DNA from 3 places in the Crassaminicella indica genome. Region 1 is predicted to be linked to each of the others. Evidence: riboswitches for the same ligand, from Rfam matches in the RefSeq annotation. Region 1 holds a riboswitch; each other region holds the start of a gene.
What was found. A riboswitch is a leader RNA that binds a small molecule or an ion and turns the genes downstream of it on or off. The one in region 1 is predicted to bind cobalamin.
Positions count from the first base shown of each region.

Region 2: linked by a shared signal. The riboswitch ahead of KVH43_RS03675 (aspartate-alanine antiporter-like transporter) and the one ahead of KVH43_RS09720 (cobyrinic acid a,c-diamide synthase CobB) in region 1 are both predicted to bind cobalamin.
Region 3: linked by a shared signal. The riboswitch ahead of KVH43_RS03790 (hypothetical protein) and the one ahead of KVH43_RS09720 (cobyrinic acid a,c-diamide synthase CobB) in region 1 are both predicted to bind cobalamin.

Region 1 covers NZ_CP078093.1:2,063,907-2,069,359, forward strand. The annotation lists gene cobU (bifunctional adenosylcobinamide kinase/adenosylcobinamide-phosphate guanylyltransferase) at 59-619, shown strand; gene cobS (adenosylcobinamide-GDP ribazoletransferase) at 631-1,356, shown strand; gene cobC (alpha-ribazole phosphatase) at 1,375-1,962, shown strand; cobalamin riboswitch at 2,024-2,202, shown strand; gene KVH43_RS09720 (cobyrinic acid a,c-diamide synthase CobB) at 2,292-3,695, shown strand; gene KVH43_RS09725 (cobyric acid synthase) at 3,685-5,211, shown strand; gene cbiB (adenosylcobinamide-phosphate synthase CbiB) at 5,214-5,453, shown strand, end outside.
Region 2 covers NZ_CP078093.1:775,349-780,801, forward strand. The annotation lists gene KVH43_RS03665 (AbgT family transporter) at 1-1,172, opposite strand, end outside; gene KVH43_RS03670 (YibE/F family protein) at 1,425-2,558, opposite strand; cobalamin riboswitch at 2,728-2,927, shown strand; gene KVH43_RS03675 (aspartate-alanine antiporter-like transporter) at 3,083-4,315, shown strand; gene KVH43_RS03680 (aldehyde dehydrogenase family protein) at 4,385-5,453, shown strand, end outside.
Region 3 covers NZ_CP078093.1:795,600-801,052, reverse strand. The annotation lists gene KVH43_RS03805 (ABC transporter substrate-binding protein) at 1-923, shown strand, start outside; gene KVH43_RS03800 (ABC transporter permease) at 898-1,653, shown strand; gene KVH43_RS03795 (ABC transporter ATP-binding protein) at 1,655-2,380, shown strand; cobalamin riboswitch at 2,402-2,584, shown strand; gene KVH43_RS03790 (hypothetical protein) at 2,881-3,087, shown strand; gene KVH43_RS03785 (hypothetical protein) at 3,118-3,366, opposite strand; gene KVH43_RS03780 (ABC transporter substrate-binding protein) at 3,494-4,432, shown strand; gene KVH43_RS03775 (FecCD family ABC transporter permease) at 4,480-5,453, shown strand, end outside.

The DNA.
Region 1 (5,453 bases):
TAAAAGGGACATATTTTTTTGAAATATATAGTGTGAAAGATTAGAAAGAGGTGATTGTATGGGAGGAAGGATTACACTGGTTACAGGTGGTGCAAGAAGTGGAAAAAGTAATTATGCAGAAAGCTTAGCAAAAGCTGAAAAGAAAAATGTTGCATATTTGGCTACGGCTATTCCTTTTGATGAGGGCATGAAGGATAGAATAAAAAAACATAAGGAGTCTAGACCAAAGATATGGACAACTTATGAAGGCTATAATGATTTATATAAAATGATCCCTAAAATAAAGCGTGAGCATGAGGTAATACTGTTAGATTGTATTACTATTATGGTAACAAACTTAATGTTTGAAGAAGATGTAAATTGGGACAAAATCAGTCATGAAGTTATAGACAATATTGAAGAAAAGATAAAAGACCAGATTATTAAGCTTATAAAAGCCATTCGAGAAGAAGACATTTGGTGTATTATGGTTACTAATGAATTAGGAATGGGAATTGTGCCTGAAAATAGAATATCTCGCATATTTAGAGATATTGCAGGAAGAATAAATCAACTTATTGCAAGAGAAGCGGATGAAGTGTATTTTACTGTTTCAGGAATTCCTATGAGGTTGAAATAGGAGGAAATGCTATGAAAAAATTTATTGTAATGCTTCAGTTTTTAACTCGTATTCCTATTAATTTGTATTTAAAAGTAGATGAAAAAGATTTTTCAGATGGGATTATATATTTTCCATTGGTAGGGCTTGTCATCGGCATGTTTATGGTATCCTTTCATTATATAGGATATAAGCTAGGAGGTGCTTTTTTGGCTGCTACTATATCAGTTGTTTCTGAGGTTTTTATTACTGGAGGACTGCATTTAGATGGATTGGGAGATACCTTCGATGGGATTTATAGTAATAGACCAAAGGAAATTATATTAGAGATTATGAAAGATAGTAGATTAGGAACAAATGCAGCATTGGCTATATTTTGTACTATTCTTTTAAAAATTGCATTCATTTATAGCTTTTCATTACCAGATGTTTATGGAGTATTACTACTTATGCCTGTTTTTTCAAGGTTGTCTATTGTTTATGCTGCAAGATTTTCTGTATATGCAAGAAGTAGCGGAATGGGAAATCTGTTTATAGGAAAGACCAACAACAAGCATTTAGCAATAGCAGTAATGATTGCAATTTGTATATCCTTTATAAATATTCGAGCAATTCCTTTTACTCTAATATGTTTTTTGTTTAGTATTTGGTATATAAAACACATTAGCAGTAAAATAGGAGGAATGACAGGAGATACATTAGGAGCATTATGTGAGCTTTCAGAATTAGTATATTTACTTTATTTTTCCAGCATATAAGAGAAGGTGGGGAGCTATTTGAAGTTGATATTTGTAAGACATGGAGAAACAGAAGATAATAATAAGGGATTATATTGTGGATGGAATGATGTGGAGCTTACTGAAAAAGGAATGATGCAAGCAAAGAAGGTTTGTGAAAAATTAAAAGAAAGAAAGATAGATTATATTATTACAAGTGATTTGAATAGAACCATGAAAACGGCAGAAATGATTAATAAGTATCATCATAAAAAAATTATTTTAGAAAAAAAGTTAAGAGAAATGAATTTTGGTCTATGGGAGGGATTAAGCTATAAAGAAATAAAGAAAAAATATGCAAAAGAATTAAGTGGATGGGAAGCGGATTGGATTGATTATGCACCTCCTTTTGGAGAGAGTGTAAGGCATATGTATAAAAGGGTTACATCGTCTATAGATAATATTATTGCTGAATATAAGGATAAAAATATTTTGATAGTATCTCATGCAGGATGTATTCGAGCTATTTTAGCTTATTTGATTGGGAATGGGATAGAAGATTATTGGAAGTATAAAATAGAAAACTGTGGTATTACTACAATTGAAATGGTTGATAAATTGCCTGTTCTGATTGGACTAAATCAATGATATGTATTTATATAAAATAAAAGCTGTTGAAATAAATGTCGTATTTTGATAGGATTGAATAAAGTGAATAATGAAAATGGGTGTCGTAAGACTTAAAAAGGAAGTTCGGTGAAAATCCGACACAGCCCCCGCTACTGTGAGTGAGGATGAAATCGGTAAAATACCACCTAGCATATAGGGAAGGTATCGAGAGTAAAGTGATTCACGAGTCAGGAGACTTGCCTATTTGATTCATTTGAAGTACCTTCGGCGGGAAGGGAAGAGAAAGTTTTAATGCTCATGCCCTGGCTAGTGATGGTCGGGGCATTTTTTGTGAAGGGATGATTACTATGAGATTGCCTAGATTTGTGATAGCAGGCACGCAAAGCGGAGTAGGAAAAACTACTATTTCTACTGGAATTATGGCTGCTCTTAAAAAGAGGGGAATAAAGGTTCAACCCTTTAAGGTAGGACCAGATTATATCGATCCTGCTTTTCATACTTTTGTAACAGCCAATAAATCTAGAAACTTAGACAGCTGGATGCTAGATAAAAATAGTATTATAAAACTATTTGCTAAAAATGCGATGAATAAGGATATATCTGTTATTGAAGGTGTTATGGGCTTATATGATGGATATGGAGTAAAAAAAGATGAAGGAAGTACAGCGCATGTTTCGAAAATTCTAAATGCACCTGTCATTTTAATTATTAATGGAAAGGGAATGTCTTCAAGTGCAGCTGCTCAAGTATTAGGATATAAGTTGTATGATGAAGGTGTAAATATAAAGGGCGTTATTATTAATAACATTTCAGGAGAAGTTCATTATGATTTATTAAAAGAAAGCATTGAAAGAGATACAAAAATAAAATGTATTGGTTTTTTAAAGCCTAATAAAAATATTGAGTTGAAAAGTAGACATTTAGGATTAGTACCTAGTGTAGAGGTAGAGAACTTAAAAAGGAAAATAGATGAAATCGCTAAGATGGTAGAAGAAACTATTGATTTAGATGCACTATTGGCTATTGCAGGAACAGCCGAAGAAATTTCATACAAACCAGAAAAATATAAAAGGATTGTAGGAAATGTAAACATTGGAGTTCCTTTAGACAAAGCTTTTAATTTTTATTATGAAGATAATTTAGATTTATTAAAGGCTTTAGGAGCAAACATAGTATATTTTAGTCCTTTAAAAGATGAGGAATTACCTAAAAATCTCCACGGGTTATATATAGGGGGAGGATTTCCAGAGATATTTGCAAAGGATTTAGAAGAAAATATTTCTATGAGAAATAGTATTAAAAAAGCTATTGAGAAAGGTTTGCCGACCTATGCTGAATGTGGAGGGCTTATGTATCTGTCAAAAGGGATTACCACATTAGAGAATCGAGAGTATGAAATGGTAGGTATATTTAATACAAAAGCCAGTATGACAAAAAGGCTTCAAAGATTTGGATATGTTTATGTAAATATCGACAAATCTTGTGCAATTGCAGAAAAAAAATATTCTGTAAAAGCCCATGAATTTCATCGTTCAACAGTAGATGATATTAAAGAAGATGAATATGTATACACTGTGAATAAAATAAGAAATGGAGAAATCGTTAAGACGTGGAAATGTGGATTTAAAAAGTATAATGCTTTAGGGGCGTATGCACATATTCATTTTTATAGTAATATGAGCATTGCAAATGACTTTATAAAAAATTGTATATCTTTTAAGAATAGGAGTTGTGAAGAATATGAAAAGTAAAAGTTTAATGTTTCAGGGAACAGCTTCTTCTGTAGGAAAGAGTTTGCTTACAGCAGCATTCTGCAGGATATTTTATCAAGATGGTTACAAAGTAGCTCCTTTTAAATCACAGAATATGGCACTAAATTCATATATTACAAAAAAGGGAATGGAAATGGGAAGAGCTCAGGTGGTGCAGGCTGAGGCTGCTAAAGTAGAACCTAGTGTACTCATGAATCCTATTCTTTTAAAGCCAACAACAGATAAAAAATGTCAGGTGATTTTAAATGGTAAAGTATATCGGAATATGTCAGCAGTAGAATATCATGAGTTTAAACCAACCTTAGCAAAAATGGTAAAAGATTCATTTGATGAATTAGCAAAGCATTATGACATTGTAGTATTAGAAGGAGCAGGAAGTCCTGCGGAAATTAATTTAAGAGATAAGGATATTGTAAACATGGGGATGGCAGAAATGGCAGATGCAGATGTAATCCTTATTGGGGATATAGACCGTGGAGGGGTTTTTGCTTCTATCTATGGAACGATTATGCTCCTTACAGAAGAAGAAAGAAAGAGAGTAAAAGGAATTATAATCAATAAATTTAGAGGAGATGTAGAGATATTAAAACCTGGAATCAAAATGTTAGAAGAATTAACGGGTATTCCTGTTTTAGGAGTAGTTCCATATTATAATGTACAAATAGAAGATGAGGATAGTTTGGCTGAAAGATTTAGGACTGAAAGAAATAATAAAGGACAAATAGAGGTTGCTGTTCTTTATTTACCCCATGTATCTAATTTTACAGATTTTAATGTATTTGAAACGCAAGAAGATGTAAATTTAAGATATGTCATGAGAGGACAATCGATTGGAAATCCAGATATGTTGATTATACCTGGTTCTAAGAATACACTTGAAGATTTGATTTATTTAAAGGAAACAGGTTTAGCTAAAGAAATTTTCAGATTAAATAAAGAAGGAAAATTAATTATAGGAATTTGTGGGGGATATCAGATGTTGGGTAAAAGACTTTGTGACCCTTACGGAACAGAAAGTGATATAAAGGAAATTAATGGACTAGGGCTACTAGATATAGAAACTGTTTTTGAACTAGAAAAGACGACAACACAAGTAGAGGCAGAAATTGTAGCAAAAGTTCAAAATAATTTTGAAGGAATCAAGGGGATGAAGATAAAGGGATATGAAATCCATATGGGTCAAACCCAATTAGGAAAAGAAAGCTTTGTGTTAAATCATATCAAGAAAAGATTAGATGATGAGGTTTGTATTGAGGATGGAGCTGTGAGTATGTCAGGAAATGTAATGGGTACTTATATTCATGGTATATTTGATAATATTGGCTTTACAAGAAAGTTGTTAAATAATATAAGAAAAGCTAAGGGATTAGATGAAAAAGAAAGCAATGTAGAAAGCTTCGAATTATTTAAGGAAAAGGAATATGATAAGCTTGCAAAAATTGTTCGTGAACATGTAGATTTAGAAAAAATATACAATATTATTCAGGGTGAATAAGGATGATTACAATAGGAATTGGCTACATAGCAGATTTAATATGGGGAGATCCTTACTGGATTCCACACCCTATAAAGTTTATAGGGAATGGGATAAAAAATACAGAAAAATTTTTAAGAAAATATGCTAAGAGTAATAAGGATGAAAAATTATTAGGGATATTTTTGACAATTATTATAGTATGCAGTGCATATATTATAACATTTTTAATGATTAAGGTGTTTGCGTATATAAATCCTTAT
Region 2 (5,453 bases), 1.3 Mb from region 1:
AATCCAATAGCTTTTAAGAAGTTTGCACCACTTACAGCTAATATAATTCCTAAGTTTGTGTATGAGAAATATTTAATAAACTGAGCAGCAAAGAAACATAATACTAGATATCCTCCTAAACCACTCATAGCCTTGCTCATAGCTTTGATTACATCTTTATCGTTCTTAATTGTTCCTGCAACAATACCATAAACCAAACCCGGTACTAAGAAAAATAACATGATTGTTGGAACTAATCCATTATATATAAATTGCTTTAATGGGTTTTCTGCTTCTGGTACTTTTAATGCTGCATTTTCAGGTAATGTTAAGAAGATCATCACTGCAACAAAAATTAGTAGAGAAATACCCGCAGCAACTAAACCTTTTTTTTCTACTTCTGTAACTTCCATACTATCATCTGCTTTATATTCACCTTTGTATTCGCCTAATCTTGGTTCTACAATTTTTTCAGTTACATATGTTCCTATAAAAGTAATTAAAAATGTAGATGCCATCATGAAATACATATTAGCTGTTGGCAATATACTTAACTCAATTCCACCAGCAGTCAAAGCCTCATTTGTAATACCTGCTAGTAGTGGGTCTAATGTTCCTAATAAAAGGTTCGCTGAAAATCCACCTGATACACCTGCAAAAGCAGCTGCCATACCAGCAAGTGGATGACGTTTAAAGCTTAAAAAAACAATAGCGCCTAATGGAACTAATACTACATACCCTGCATCTGATGCTATGTTTGACATAACTCCAGCAAATACAACTACAGCAGTAATTAATCTTTTAGGTGTACTAAGTACCAATTTCTTAAGTGCTGAATTGATTAGTCCTGTTCCTTCAGCAATACCTACTCCAAGCATAGCAACTAAAACAGTCCCTAATGGATGGAATCCAGTAAAGTTTTTTGTTGCTGTATTAATCATATACCTTAATCCTTCAGCATTTAATAGAGAAATTGCTTCAACAGTTTTTTCCGTTTTATACTTAGCATCATAAAAATTAACTGCTAATCCTGCACGAGATGCAATTTCTGAAATAACAATTACAGCAACTGCTAACAGTAAAAATATCGTAACTGGATGCGGTAGTTTATTCCCTACTGTTTCAATGACATTAAGAAATTTGTTAAACAATCCTTTTTTTGACGGTTGAGAAGATTTTGAAACGCTTGCCATATTATTCCTCCTTTTTAAATAGTTCTTTTAGTTTTATAATTCTGACAATTCTGCGTATAGATACAATTCATGATTATTTTTTATAATTGCATAAATATAATTTGTCATATTAGGAAAATGTTATCATATGTCTATACGCATCATTCATGATAACATATTTTCGTTGATAAATGTTTTAAATTTTTGTAATATGTAAATATGAGTGAATGACTTTGATAACTTTTGTAAAAAAATACATAAAAATAGAGATGCTTATTCTGCATCCCTATTTTTATTCTTTTTCATTAGCATACTTGCTACAAAAGCTGTTAATGGAATTGTCAATACTAATCCAATACTTCCTGCTAATGATCGAATAACCTCCGTAGCAATAATATCTAGATTTAATATTTTAATAATGGAGGTTTCATGAGCCATAAACAATAAAAGCAATGGAATAGAGCTTCCTGTATAAGCAAGGATCAGGGTATTTGTCATTGTTCCCATAACATCCTTTCCTACATTCATTCCTGCAGAAAACAACTCTTTTCTTGTAAGTGATGGATTAGCATTATTTATTTCTTCTATAGCAGAAGAAATAGACATTCCTATATCCATAACTGCTCCTAATGCCCCCATTATAATTCCAGAGAATAGAAGACTTTTAAAGTCAAAGGAAACTTTTTGAGGAATATTCATAAGCATAACCGCTTCTTCGCTACTAAGTCCTGTTAATTTGACCATACTTCCAATATAATAAGCAATGACCCCTGCAATAATTACACCACCAGTGGTTCCAATAATACCTGCAATACTTTTACTATTAATACCTCCAATAACAAGCATAGTCATTATTGTAATAGCTACAGAAATCGCTATAGTAATAGGAATAGGATTCATTCCCTTTAAAATAGCTGGTAAAAGTATTTTTAGAATTGCAAACAAAGTAAGAGAAAGAGTTACAACAGCCTTTATACCTTTCATCTTTCCAATAATTATAATCAATACAATAAACAATATATATAAATATATTATATAATGCTGTCGCATGTAATCTGTTATAGCTACATCTAATCTTCCATCAGTATATTCATCAATATTGATTACAATTTTATCATCTTTCTTTACTTCAATAGCAAACGCAGAATTACATGGTATATTATTCTCTATTTCTAAAACCTTTCCTTTATATTTTCCACTAGTAATTTTCAATTTTACATGCTGCTCTTTTTCTTTAAAGTCCCCGTATTCTTGAACAATTTTTGCCTTACTTGCTTCTAAAACCACTCCTGTTTCTGTATAACTCGTATAATCTTCATATACATTTAACGGATCTTCTTGTTCTCCATAAACACTAAAAGAACATAAAAATATAAATAAAATTGTCATCCATAATATTTTTTTCATAATTGCCTCCATATAATACTTTTTGTCCATAGTATACCATTTTTTGCGCTTTTTGAAAACATAAATACTTTTGCAGCATTTTCTAAATATTCTTTCAAAATAAAAACTATTACAACATTTTGTATATTCATTGACATTGTTTCAGCAGTTTAATACAATGTGTTTGAAAAGTTAATCACTTCAACATGGTGTTGTTAACAATAGATTAACAGCTTAAAAGGGAAGCTCGGTGAAAATCCGACACGGTCCCGCCACTGTAACGAGGAATGCAGCTATATATATACCACTGTTTTCATTTAATGGGAATGGGAAGGTGATAGCTGTGTAATGAATCGAAGTCAGGAGACCTGCCATGCTTGATGATACCGTTATCACTTACGCGGATAAGGAGGTGTTATTGATTCGCAAAGAGCATTACTGTCTCATTGCTTTTCAATATACTTATTGTTAAGATCGAGCACCTTTTTATACAAAGGTGCTTTTTATTTAAAAGGTTCTATAACAAAATGAAAGAAGGAATAAAGATGCATTTTAATTTTACAACCTTTATAACCAACTATTTTGTACTAATCTTCTTTTCTGTTGTAACAGGATTATTCATCGGAAGAATTGAATTTGGAAAAATCAAGCTAGGTACTTCTGGAGGCTTATTTACAGGTCTTGTTATCGGCTGGTATATCTATGGGAAATATGCTCTTCCTTATAAAAATACAGAAAACCTACCTTCATATGCAGAAAGAATACTAACTGAGGGCATCATTCCAAATGAACTTTTCCTATTTAGTCTTATACTATTTGTAGCTGCTGTAGGTCTTTTAGCCTCTAAAGATCTAGGCAAAGTATTAAAAAAATATGGATTAAAATTTGTGTTGTTAGGCTTTGTTATTACTTTTACAGGAGCTGCAATTTGCTACATCATGACAATGCTCAGTAAAGGGCAAAATCCATATGCTGTTTCAGGTGTTTATACAGGTGCTTTAACTAGTTCCCCAGGACTAGCAGCTGCATTAGAAGCTGTTACTTCATATGGTAACGAAGCAGAAAGTATGGTTGGCTTTGGCTATGCTGTAGCATACGTTCCTGGTGTACTTATCGTCATTGTCTTAATGCAATTTTTACCATTGATTTTTAAAATAGATCTAGAAGCAGAAAAAGAATTATTTAAACAAGAGATGTCTTCCCCAGAAGACCCTGTCATGAATTTCGAAGTAAAGTTTGACCTTATTGCATTTGTCTTCGCCTGTTTGATTGGGTTGCTATTAGGTAAAATGAAAATTTATTTAGGTTCTATAATAGGATATTTTAGTCTTGGTTCAACAGGTGGTATTCTTATAGCATCTCTTATATTAGGTTATATAGGAAAGCTCGGGCCAATGCATTTTAGAATGAGTCCTAAAATTTTAGGCACAATACAAGAACTAGCTCTTGCATTCTTTCTTTCTATGGTCGGTTTAAAATATGGATACACAACTATTCATTCAATAACTCACTCGGGTGCTTACTTAGTATGCATATCCTTTCTATGTGGATTCTCTGCTCTATTAGCAGGCTTTATCATCGGAAGGTATGTCTTTAAAATAAATTGGATTATGCTTTCTGGCGCACTTTGCGGTGGAATGACTAGTACACCAGGACTAGGTGCTGCCATAGAAGCTACAAAAAGTGATGGTGTTGCAGCAGGTTATGGAGCTACTTATCCATTTGCCCTTCTTGGGATGATTCTATTTACTATACTGCTGTATCGAGTACCAGTATAAATTTGTTAAAAGAATCTTTTCATACTAGAAAAGATACTTAAATTATAAATATAAATGGAGGGATTGAGTATGGAAGCAAAGGCTTATATTGATGCTTTAGTTGAAAAATCAAGAATTGCTCAAAAGGAATTTGAGAATTTCACACAAGAACAAGTTGATGCAATTGTAAAAGAAGTTGGTAAGGTAGTATATGACAACGCAGAAGAATTAGCAAAAATGGCTGTTGAAGAAACAGGCATGGGTGTTTATGAGCATAAAGTACTTAAAAATAAAGGAAAGTCAAAAACTATTTGGAACAGCTTAAAAGGAAAAAAATCTGTTGGCATTATAAATAGAGATGAAGAAACAGGAATCGTTGAAATTGCAAAACCAATGGGAGTTGTTGGAGCTGTTACACCTACTACAAACCCAATCGTAACACCAATGTGTAATGCAATGTTTGCATTAAAGGGAAGAAACTCTATTATTATAGCACCTCATCCAAGAGCAAAAAAATGTAGTGCAGAAACTGTAAAAAGAATTAACGAAGCACTAAAAAAACATAATGCTCCAGAAAATTTAATTCAAATCATTGAAGAACCATCTATTGAAAAAACAAATCTACTAATGAACGCTGTTGACGTAGTTGTAGCTACAGGTGGTATGGGAATGGTAAAAGCTGCATACAGCAGTGGAAAGCCAGCTTATGGTGTTGGTGCAGGAAATGTACAAGTTATTGTAGATAGAGATGTAGATTTTGATGATGCTGCGAAAAAAATTATTGCAGGAAGAACATTTGATAATGGTATCATCTGTTCTGGAGAGCAAACTGTTATTGCTCATGAAGATGATTATGATAAAGTTATCAAAGCTTTTGAAAACAATGGAGCATACTATGTAAATGATCCAGAAACAAAAGAAAAATTCAGAAAAGCTATTTTTGTAAATGGTACAATTAATAGAGACGTAGTAGGACAATCTCCACAAAAGGTTGCAGAGTTAGCAGGTGTTGAAATTCCAGCAGATACAAAGGTAATCCTTATCGAAGCAGATGGTATTGGTGCAGAGGATGTACTTTGCAAGGAAAAGATGTGTCCAGTAATGGCTACGTTTAGATATAAAACCTTTGAAGAAGGAGTAAAAATTGCACAAACAAACC
Region 3 (5,453 bases), 1.3 Mb from region 1:
CAAAAAAAGAAGCTAAATATGAAAACAAAAAAGAAGCTGTAAAGATTGCTGGGCTAAAAGGACCTACTTCTATAGGGATGATAAAAATGTTTGAAGAAAAACCTTCATTAGGGAAAAATATAGATACTTCTTATGAGGTAGTAGCAAGTCCTGATCTTTTGGTTTCGAAGCTATTATCAAAAGAGGTTGATTTTGCAGCTCTTCCTACAAATGTAGCAGCAAAGCTTTATAATAAGGGAGCAGGTTATAAGCTTGTGGCTGTAAATACATTGGGTGTTCTTTATATGATGAGTCAAGAAGAGGTTATTAATGATTGGGATGATTTAAAGGGGAAAAAGATTAACGTTATAGCAAAAGGTTCAAATCCTGATGTAGTATTTAAGTATTTACTACAAAAAAATGGATTAGACCCAGAAAAAGATGTTGTACTAGATTATACATTATCTCATGCTGAGCTTGCACAAGCTGTAGCTGCTGGGAAGGTAGATATAGCAGTACTTCCAGAGCCATTTGTAACAATGGTTAGTATGAAAAATAAAAATGCAAAAATTACCATGAATATTCAAGAGGAATGGCAAGCTGTACTAGGGGAAAGTGCAGCGTTAGTGCAAGGCTGTTTGGTTGTAAGAGAAGAGTTTGCAAAAGAAAATCCAGAAATTGTGAATAATTTTTTGGAAGAATATAAAAAATCTGTTAATTGGGTAAATAAAAACAATGAAGAGGCTGGAAAGCTAGTTGAAAAGCATGGTATTGGTATGAAGGCAAAAATGGCTGAGTTAGCTATTCCGAGATGCAATATTGTTTTTCAGGATGCACAAAAATCGCAAAAAACAGTAGAGGGATATTTGAAGGTGCTTTATGATTTTTCACCAAAAGCTGTGGGAGGAAAGCTTCCAGATGAGAATTTTTACTATAAAAAATAAGCTTCCTACAATATTATCTATATTGCTTTTACTATTTATTTGGAGAATGAGCTCGGAAATAATTGCTTCGAAGATCATTCTCCCTTCTCCTGAAGCTACATGTAAAAGTTTATTGATTTTGATGAAATCAGAGAATTTTTTTAAAATAGTGCTAATGACTATAAAAAGAGGATGCATCGGATTTTTTTTATCTTGTTCTTTAGGACTTTTGATAGGCTTATTAACAGGAAGTCATCTGTTTTTAGAAAGGCTTATAGAGCCTATTTTAGTGGTTATTAAATCTACCCCTATTATGTCTATTATTATCTTAGCATTAATTTGGTTTAAGACAGAGTATGTACCAATTTTTGTTAGTTTCTTAGTGGCTTTTCCTATTATATGTGTAAATGTTTCTGAAGGAATAAAAAGTGTAGATGTGAAGCTTTTAGAGATGGCTAAAATATACCATGTGAGAAAATATAGAATTATCTTAGAAATATATCTTCCAGCGATCTCACGTTATTTTTTAGCAGGCGTTTCTACTGCTATGGGAATAGGCTGGAAGGCTGTTATTGCAGCAGAAGTTCTAAGTCAGCCAAATTTTGCGATAGGTACAAGCCTTTACAATGCAAAGGTTTATATTGAAACAGAAAATGTCTTTGCATGGACAGTGATAGCTGTGTTATTAAGCTTTATATTTGAAAGAGCTATAAGAATATTAGAAAAAAAGATTATGCGATGGAGAGGTTAATATGACCCTAAAGATTCAACAGTTATATAAAAGCTATCAAAGGCTTGTAGTATTTGAAAACTTTAATATAAATATTCCACAAGAACATATTACTTGTATTTTGGGTCCATCAGGATGTGGAAAAACTACTTTGTTAAATACGATTAGTGGAATTGTTAAAGCTGAAGCAGGAGAATTTTTAGGATTTGGTGATAAAGTTATTGGGTATCTTTTTCAGGAACCACGGCTTCTACCGTGGAAGAGTGTATGGGGGAATATTGAATTTGTATTAAAGGATGTTTATTCAAAGGAAGAAAGGGAAAAAATCATATCCCAATATATAAAAATGGTGAATTTAGAAGGCTTTGAAGATTATTATCCAAAGGATATTAGTGGTGGAATGCTGCAAAGAGTTGCTATTGCTAGGGCTTTTGCATATCCTTCTGATATTCTACTTATGGATGAACCTTTTAAGGGATTGGATTTAAAGATAAAAAGAGAGCTTATTGATGCTTTTATTAAGCTATGGATGAAAGATCTGAGAACAGTGATTTTTGTAACACATGACATAGAAGAAGCCATAAGCTTAGGGGATAGGATTTATATTTTTAGTAAGGCACCTGTCAAAATAAAAAAGAGCTTTGAGATTGCTACTGCGAAAGAGAAAAGAAGCTTAGAGGATGAAAGCTTAATAAAGATAAAAAAAGAGATTCATGATATTTTATTTATTGACGATTTGGATACTTAATGGTATAATGAGATGAAATTAAATATGGTGATTGCATTAGGTACCTTTTTTAAGGTTTAATAGGGAAGTTCGGTGAAAATCCGGCGCAGCCCCCGCTACTGTAAATGATGACGAAACCTCAAGCAACCCACTGTGAAAACGGGAAGGGGAGAGGGAGTAGGAAGATTCATGAGTCAGGAGACCTGCCTATTGTGTATGTTACTACCTTCGGTGGGAAGGCCAGGAAACAAAGTAAAAGCTTACATATTATTTTATATGGAGTATGTTTTGTCCTGTCTTCTGACAGGACTTTATTGTTTTAGGAAAGGAGGCTGATAGGAATGAATGATTTAGTATATGGATTAAGCACATTAATCCCTTTCCCACTAGATACCATATTTTCAGACAATTATATTAAACTACTAAAATTTGTTTCTTATGGCCACTTTCCAGAACCACCTAATCAAGTTCAAGTCTTATAAAGATGGTATATTGATTTGAATTTGAAAGGAGAGCTTAATATGGTGGTTAGTATGTCTATGTATAAAAAATTAAAAAGCAACAGTAGAATGATAACAGGAAATATGAAAGCAGATAAAGTGTATGAAAACTTATTCCTTCGAAAGTCTGTAAAAAATAAAAGAGAACTAAAGGAAGTTTTTTGGAAGGAATTAAAGCAATCTTTTATTCATAATGAAAGGCCCATTAAAAATCTTATATATAGATAAAAAAAGAGCCTTGCTAGTGAAGGCTCTTTTTTATTGAATTTTTAGCCGCTGCATAAGATTTTTTACGGTTTTTTCAAAAGCAATTAAATAATATTTGTTTCCTAATTCTTTTTCGCATTGCTGAATTTTTTTTAGTTCTTCATCAGTGAGCTTAGCAAAGGGTGGGATTTTATTTAATTGTTGATATTGCTGATAAGTGATATACTGTAATTGCCAAACACGATAAAGACATTTTTGATACTTTAAATATAGATCATAATTATATGGATAATAATTCATTTAGCTTGTACCTCCTTTTGTAATAATATATGAAAAAACATAAAGCTTGTTCCAAATAAAGCATTTGAATAGATAAATAAAAATTACACAAAATATAATAAATGCAAAATAGGATGGAGGTGTAGTTGTGCTTAAAAAGAATAGATGGATATCAATATTTATGATCATCATTTCTATAATATTGTTTTGTTCTTGTGCTAAAACAAATGAAAAAGTAGAAGAACAAAAAGAAGCTGAAAAAAAGGGTCAGTATCCACTTACAATTGTTGATTCTTACAATCGGGAGGTTATAATTGAAAGTGAGCCTAAGAGAGTTGTATCTATTGCTCCAAATATAACAGAAACTATATTTGCTTTAGGGGCAGGTGAAAAATTAGTAGGAAGAACAGATTACTGTGATTATCCAGAAAAAGTAAAATCGATAGCGAGTATAGGAAGTCTTATGGAACCAAATATTGAAAAAATTGTAGCTTTAAAGCCTGATTTAGTAGTTGCATCTACTCATTTTAAGGAAGATGTACTAAACAAATTGGAGGAATTGAATGTAAAGGTTATTGTTCTTTATGGAGAGGAAAGCTTTGAAGGAGCTTATGCAATAATCGGTAAATTAGGGAAGGTGCTTAATGCACAAGAAGCATCAGAAAAAATCATATCTAGTATGAAGGATCAAGTTAAAAATGTTATAGATAAAGTAAAAAATGCAGAAAGACCAGAAGTTTATTATGTGGTAAGCTATGGAGCAGGTGGAGATTATACTGCAGGAGAGGGAACATTTATTGATAAAATGATAAACTTGGCAGGAGGGAAAAATGCTGCTAGAGATACAACTGGATGGAAGTATAGCTTAGAAAAATTAATAGAGAAGGACCCAGATATATTAATATGCTCAAAGTATTATGATGCAAAGAAGGGAATTATGAATACAAATGGATACAAGGATTTGACAGCAGTGAAAGAAGGAAGATTGTTTGAGATAGATAATAATCTTCTCGATAGGCAGGGACCAAGACTTGCAGATGGTCTTTATGAATTAGCAAAAATAATACATCCAGAATTATTTAAATAGCAGATTATGATAATAAAGCTTGTTATGCTTTAAAGTGAGGAAAGTATATGACCTACATACAGAAAAGGAAAGGCTATAAAATTTTATTTATTTTTCTATTATTTTTATTGTGCGTATTAATTTTATTTGTAAGTACTCTTGGTGTTTCTGATATATCTTTTGTGGAAGCAGTTAAAATCTTATGTAGCAATATTCCATTTATAGGGAAATATGTTGTAGCAGATGCTATTAATGAGTCAAAAAAATTAATTGTTTTAGGGATCAGATTACCAAGAATTATATTGTCATCATTGATTGGTATGGCTTTAGCAGGATCGGGAGTAATATTTCAAGGTATTTTTAAAAATCCTATGGCAGATCCTTATGTGTTGGGGGTATCATCAGGAGCTGCTTTTGGTGCAACTATTGCAATTGTATTTGGCTTAGAAGCAACCTTCATAGGTTTTTGGGCAATAGCTATTATGGCTTTTATTGGTGCTATTACAGCGACATTAAGTGTTTATTATATAGCTAAGATTGGAAATAAGACCCCTATAATAACACTTTTACTTGCAGGAATAGCTTTAAGCTTTTTATTGTCTTCACTAATATCATTAATAATGACATTTCACAAAGAACAAATTGAAAAGATTGTTTTTTGGACGATGGGAAGTGTTTCTTCTGCAAGTTGGAAGCATGTGATATTTTGTGCTCCTGTTGTATTAATAGGGTGTATATTTTTTACTATGTTTGCTAGGGATTTGAATTTGATGCTGATGGGAGAAGAAACAGCAAAAAGTTTAGGAGTAGAAGTAGAAAAAATAAAAAAGCTCCTTCTTATTTTAGCTTCTATAGTGGCAGCATCAGCAGTTTCAGTAAGTGGAATTATTGGATTTGTAGGGCTGATCATTCCACACATTGTAAGGATAATAATAGGTCCAGATCATAGAGTGCTAATTGCTTTTACATTGGTTATGGGGGCAATATTTATGGTTATAGCAGATACCCTAGCAAGAACCTTAATGCCTCCAACAGAAATTCC